Regions from separate parts of the Limosilactobacillus vaginalis genome, predicted to be linked through region 1. Evidence: predicted binding sites of a transcription regulator. Region 1 holds the regulator's gene; the other holds the start of a gene.

Evidence for each region. The regulator HrcA, encoded in region 1, represses chaperone genes, less so after heat shock. The targets are predictions, from matches to a motif close to TTAGCACTCNNNNNNNNNGAGTGCTAA.
Region 2: N4627_RS06610 (Hsp20/alpha crystallin family protein) is a predicted target of HrcA. The motif match lies at 1,657-1,683, and genes of this name have one in related genera.

The regions. Positions count from the first base shown of each region.
Region 1 covers NZ_CP104399.1:804,786-808,206, forward strand. Annotated here, with positions in the region: gene ribF (riboflavin biosynthesis protein RibF) at 1-803, shown strand, start outside; gene N4627_RS03945 (hypothetical protein) at 1,003-1,374, opposite strand; gene hrcA (heat-inducible transcriptional repressor HrcA) at 1,489-2,538, shown strand; gene grpE (nucleotide exchange factor GrpE) at 2,551-3,126, shown strand; gene dnaK (molecular chaperone DnaK) at 3,148-3,421, shown strand, end outside.
Region 2 covers NZ_CP104399.1:1,311,294-1,314,714, reverse strand. Annotated here, with positions in the region: gene sufB (Fe-S cluster assembly protein SufB) at 1-218, shown strand, start outside; gene N4627_RS06620 (metal-sulfur cluster assembly factor) at 230-553, shown strand; gene N4627_RS06615 (aldo/keto reductase) at 631-1,479, opposite strand; gene N4627_RS06610 (Hsp20/alpha crystallin family protein) at 1,762-2,193, shown strand; gene N4627_RS06605 (HdeD family acid-resistance protein) at 2,253-2,780, opposite strand; gene N4627_RS06600 (hypothetical protein) at 2,912-3,079, opposite strand; gene N4627_RS06595 (VanZ family protein) at 3,118-3,421, opposite strand, start outside.

The sequences.
Region 1 (3,421 bases):
CCTATGATCACGCGCCCGGAATCGTTTATCAACAATATCCTGGTGGCTTTAAATACCTGTCAACAACATCACGAAAGCTAGATCTTTTAAAACAATTAGGTGTTGATTTGGTATATCTGGTTAGCTTTACTTCTTCATTTGCGAGTCTTTCACCACAAGAATTTGTCGATCAATATTTAATAGGCTTTCACGCGAAAACAGTGGTGGCGGGATTTGATCATACTTATGGCAAAGCTGCGGTGGCAACGATGGCACGTTTACCGGAGTATGCTAACGGTCGATTTAACGTAATCACGGTTCCTAAGTTTACTGGTAATGGTAAGCAAAAGATTGGTTCACGGGTTATTCGTAAAGCCATTGATCAGGGGGATGTTGAGTTGGCTAACCAGATGCTAGGTTATTATTATATGACAACGGGAATCGTTGTTCATGGCTTGGCACGAGGGCGAACACTGGGCTTTCCTACAATTAACGTTGAAACTCCTGAAGGTGAACGTCTTCCTGGTATTGGCGTATACACAGTTCAAGTGCAAATTGGTCAGAAATGGTACGGCGGAATGGCAAGTGTTGGTCACAACATTACTTTCGGTGATCAAAATAAGCTTACTGTTGAGATATACCTTTTTGACTTTGACCAATTGGTATACGGTGAGGAAGTTAAGGTTCAGTGGCTTTATTATCAACGTGGTGAAATGAAATTTAGTGGTGCTGATGAGCTGGTTGACCAGATGAAGCAGGATGAACAATTAGCTCGACAGAATTTACAAAAAATTGCCCCTGGTATAAAGCAGCCATTAGTTTAGAGATAACTTAATTTTTTCAATTGAAATAGTAAGGGGGAGAGAGACAGAACTAGCTCGCTAGTTCGTTTTCGAACCTCCCGCAATCACAAATAGGGATTCAGCGTTCGGATTTTCCGAGCACTGAATCCCATTTGTGTACTGCGTCGTTTGTATTTTATCTAGGTAATATAACTTATGTCACAACCCCCTTTTTCCACTATCAATGACGACTTGCTCGATGATTAGTTGATTGACTAATTTTATGAATGTGTCGTTTAAACTTCATACCGCCGTCCGTGACTAACTTAAAGTGGCGCATTTTAGCGTTGAACGGCCGGTTTGATAGTCGAATTGAAATCCAGCGACGCATGATTTCTGTCATTTCATCAAGCTCTTTACTAAGGCGATCGTTATTGGCTTTAACTACGGCATCGTGAATATCGGTTTGTAATCGATTAATCAAATTATTGTGATAGTCAAGCAACTCCCTTGTTAGCGGGGCATTCCGATAACTATTGAAGAGCTTCTGAATAATCCGCATAGCATCTTCGGGACCACTTGGCTGAATATATCGTTGCTTCTTATGTTTCATTAAAAAACTCCTAGATTTTATTTGACGTTTCTTGACTTTTACTATTCAGATTGTTATATTATACATGTGTTTAGCACTTAACCCTATAGAGTGCTAAAAGGGGAAGTGATACAAATGCTAACACAGCGTCAAAACAAGATCCTGCAAGCGATTGTACGTCAATATACCGCAACAGGTCAACCTGTTGGTTCAAAACACCTGGCAGAAAAATTACCTTTTAAGGTGAGCTCTGCTACGGTTCGAAATGAAATGGGTGTTCTTGAAGAAGCTGGTTTTGTTACCAAGGAACACTCATCTTCAGGGCGGGTACCTTCTAAAAAGGGTTACCGTTATTATGTTGACCATTTGCTTGATCCAGAGGTTATTACTGATAACGATTTAGTAGTAATCCAAAATTCACTAGGAACAAGTTTTCAAAAGATTGATGAGATCATTTCGCACTCGGCTGATATTTTATCTGATCTTACTTCCTATACAGCCTTTACACTAAAGCCCGAACAAGCTGATGTTCGGTTGAGTGGTTTTCGGGTTGTTCCGTTAGGTAATCGAAAGGTGATCGCAATTTTAGTTACTGATAGCGGTGATGTCGAAAGTCAGGCATTTACGTTACCACGAAATTACAATACAGATGCTCTTCAAGCAGTTATTCGGATGATTAATGACCAGCTGGTAGGGCAGCCATTAGCTAACGTGATGAGACGCCTGAATGATGATATTCCGCTTCGGGTGATGCACTACATGCAAAGTGCAGATGGCTTTTTGGATCTTTTTGATAGTGTCGTGTCAAGGGCAGCACGTGAGCAATTCTTTGTTGGCGGCCGGTTAAACCTCTTAGATTTCTCGGAAAAGCATGATTCGGTTGACTTACAAACTCTGTATAGTTTGCTTGACCATAACGATCAATTATCGCATTTGTTAGATTCAAACGTTTCTGATGATGGGGTAAACGTTAAGATTGGTTCTGAGATTTCTAAGGATAAGGCCTTAGATAACTATAGTTTGATCACGGCAACCTATGATGTTGACCAATATGGTAAGGGCATTATTGCAGTACTAGGCCCAACGAGGATGCCTTATTCACGGACGATTGGTTTAGTGAATGCATTCCGTCAGGAGCTAGCAAAACGACTTTTAAACTTTTACCGTCATTACTACGATTCATAGGAGGCGAGTCGATTGGCAGAAGACAAAGCTGCAAAGCAAACAGGTAAGGAAGCAAAGCATCAAAGTAAAAGTGCTGCTTCCGAAAAGAACGACCAGTTTGATGCTAAAAAGTTACAAACTAAAGTGACAAAATTAGAAAGTCAAGTTAAAGATTTGCAACAGCAATTAGATGATAAAGACGATAAGTATTTGCGGGCTGAAGCAGAAATTCAGAACATGACTACCCGCTTTAAGAAAGAGCGTGCTCAATTACTGAAGTATGATGGTCAAGACTTAGCTAAATCTGTTTTACCTGTTCTGGATAACCTTAAACGAGCACTGACGATTGAAGTTCATGATGAAAATGGTCAGCAGCTAAAGAAGGGGATCCAAATGGTTCATGACCACTTAATTAGTGCATTAAAGGACCACGGAATTACTGAGATTGAAGCAGACGGCAAGCCGTTTGATCCGACCCTTCACCAGGCAGTACAAACAGTGCCGGTGGAAGGTGATCAGAAGGCTGAAACAGTGGTAAAAGTACTACAGGCTGGTTATCAATTAAAGGATCGGGTTCTGCGTCCCGCAATGGTTGTAGTTGCACAATAAAAATAAGAGAGGGAATAAACAATGGCAAGTAACAAGATTATTGGTATTGATTTAGGTACTACTAATTCCGCCGTTGCCGTTATGGAAGGTAACGAGCCAAAGATTATTACAAATCCAGAAGGGAGTCGGACAACTCCATCTGTTGTTTCATTTAAGAATGGTGAAACCCAAGTTGGTGAAGTAGCAAAGCGTCAAGCAATTACTAACCCTAATACTATTTCATCAATTAAGAGTCATATGGGTGAAGCTGGATACACAGTTGAGGTTGACGGTAAGAAGTATACTCCACAAGAAA
Region 2 (3,421 bases), 510 kb from region 1:
TTAATAATTCGGATGTCACGATGGAACATGAGGCCAAGGTCTCGAAAATCTCCGAAGAGAAACTTTACTACTTGATGAGTCGGGGAATTAGCGAACGAAAAGCGACGGAAATGATTATCATGGGCTTTGTAGAACCCTTTACGAAAAAATTACCGATGGAGTATGCAGTTGAGCTAAATCGACTGATCAGTTTTGAAATGGAAGGTTCGATTGGCTAAGGAGGGCTATTATGTTAGATAAAGAGAAATTAAGCCCTGTTGAGCAGGAGGTCCTTAAGCAATTGCAAACCGTGATTGATCCGGAGTTGGGGATTGATTTAGTCAATTTGGGCCTTATTTACGGCATTGAGGTTAATGATCAACAATGTAAAATTACGATGACCTTAACGACAATGGGCTGTCCGATCAGTGATTTGCTTTATAAAATGATTAAGGAGGCCGTTCTCCAGGTAGCGGAGATCACGGAATGTAAAATTAACCTCGTCTGGGAGCCAGCATGGGGGCCAGATAAGATGAGTCGCTTTGCCCGGATGGCACTAGAAGTTCATTTTTAAGTGAAAAAGAATAAATACAGAATGACTTTAGAAGACCAAAATCGTGGACTTCTAAAGCCATTTTTAGTGAAATTATTTTAAATTACGCTTAATGGTTCTTTGTGGGTTGGCTTAGGAAAAGCTTTTGCTAAGGCAGTTAACTCATCATGACTAAATGTGATATTTAAGGCCTCAATATTTTCACGAGCATGTTTCGGACTAGCAGCCTTGGGAATTGCTAAGGTATGCTGATCACGAATTACCCAGGCTAACATTATTTGGTAGACAGTTGCTTGGTGATTAGCAGCTAATTCTTTTAGTAGGGGATTGGCTGCTAAATTGCCGCTTAATCGATCCCCTTGAGAAAGCGGTGAATAAGCAATTAATGGTAAGTTATTATCCCGCATCAGAGGGAGAAGATCATATTCAATTCCCCGGCGATCAAGGTTATACAGATCTTCGTTAGCAACGCATTCTCGACCATGAGGAAGTGCCCATAATTCTTTTAAATCAGCAACATCAAAATTAGAGACGCCCCAGTGACGAATCTTTCCTTTAGTTTGCATCTTAACTAGTTCATCTACCGTTTCTGCAAGGGGGATTCCGCCTCGCCAGTGAAGTAGGTAAAGATCGAAATAATCAGTTTGCATTAGCTTAAGACTCCGATCAAGACTTTTTTCCAATCGTTGATGACTGGCATTCTGGGGTAGTACCTTGTCGATGAGATAAAGTTTTGACCGGTCAAATGGCTTAATCGCTTCACTGGTAAGTTTTTCTGAACGTCCTTGACCATACATTTCGGCAGTGTCAATGACAGTTGCTCCCGCATCAATTGCTGTTTGAATTGCTTTTACCTCTTCGGCGTGTTTTGCTGGTTCTTCACCAATATTCCACGTACCAACGCCAATTGCTGGTACAGTTGTCTGACCTAGTTGTACTGTGATCATCAAATTCCTCCTTAAATTAACTACGATTTGATCCTACCATTCTTTTTTTATAAATACATCCGAACAACATATGATTATTATTTCATATATTTAAATTAAAATTTATATTTTTGTGTGGAAATAGTAATCCCTTAAAGCTTGTCATATAGGGATTGGTCAATAAAGGTAAAACTATTTTTAGCACTCCTTGGCTTAAAGTGCTAAAAATAGTTGCGCTTTCTCTTCTAGTGATTAAGATAGGTAATGTAATCAAGATCAAGTTAACGGAAAGGAAGCTTTATTATGGCTAACGATTTAACACGTCGGAATAACTTTTTGGATAACATGATGAACATGCGGAACTTAATGAATGATGATTTCTTCTCTGACTTTACGCCAGTTGAAGATCACATGAAGACTGACATTGAAGAAAATGATAAGCAGTATCAAGTAAAGATTGATATGCCAGGCTTTGACAAGAAAGACATTCATATTAGTTACACAAATAATATTTTAACCATTACTGGTCACCGTGACACTATTGATGACGAGTCAGATAAGAATGGTCACATTCTTCATAGCGAACGGCGTTATGGTCAAATGAGTCGGCAATACCGTTTGCCAGATGTTGAACGGAAGAACATTACTGCTCATTATGAAAATGGTGTTCTTTCACTTGTTTTACCAAAGAAGCAGGCTGAAAGTGATGACGATACGCGGATTGAAATTGATTAATTGATGACTAACGAAAAAGGTCCTAGCGTTCAAAAACTGAATGCTAGGATCTTTTTCGTTTAATTAAAAGCTTGAACAATCTTCAGGACACCGAAGATAATTAGGAACACAGAAATAATCCAAACAACTGTTAAGGCTGAAACAACAGGACTAAAGAGAAGGATTACTCCTAGAACAATTCCTAAAATACTAAAGATAATAGTTAACCAGTAGTAACCACCACTGACACCCTTGAAGAGACGACCAACGGAAAATTCCATAATGGAATCCAAAATAAACCAGATAGCAAAAATAATTGCAATGTATAATGTGCCGAAGCCGGGGTGGAAGATAAAGATGATCCCTAAGATGATGTTCAATATACCAAGAACTACAATCCAGCCAGTACCCTCACCAAGTGAACGAAGAAAGCGACGCCGAATTGTTAGTTCAAAGATTCCATCAAAAAGAAAGACAACCCCAATAATAACAGACAATAAATGTAAGGTTTTATCTGGTCGTGAGAACGAAAGAAATCCTCCAAGAATAAAAAGAATTCCAATCAGTAAACTAAACCAGTCGAACCGCCGATGCGAAACATTATTCATAGCGCATAGCTCCTTTCTCTGACAAGTTAATCATACCGCAAAAAAGAAAATAATGGTTGTACTAAAAAAGGAGGTCAGAAAAAAAACTTTTCCTGGCCTCCGAGAAAATTAACTTCCAGCTTTTCTGATTCTTAAATGTGCTCCTTGATACCGTTCTTAAAATCCTTGTCGATTTCTTTGAGAATTGGTAGAAGGTAGTTGATATATTCGTGATAAGCTTCGATTGGCTTCATGTCTTTACCATTTGCTTGAACTAAGGCAATAGCAATGTCATGGGCCCGTTGTTCGTTTGAAATCATTTATAATCACCTCATCAATAATAGTGTACCAAACTTTTTTATGATAGGAAAAAAGGATGAATTATTTTATCAATAAATCCTCGATCTACCAATTTTATCCCGTAAAACCCTATTACTCCACCAATAGTATTGGTAATAATATCATCAATATCTGCTACTCGACCAATGTGAAAAAGAAAGTCGCAGACAAATTGATTTCCTTCAATAAAAAATGTGAACAGAAAGCTTAAGGCAAGAACAGTAATAAAAGAACTTTTTCGGCCGACCAGATATAATAAAACACCTAAAGGAATTGTCATTATAACATTTAAGAACCATTCTAAATCTAACTGTTGAAAGGGA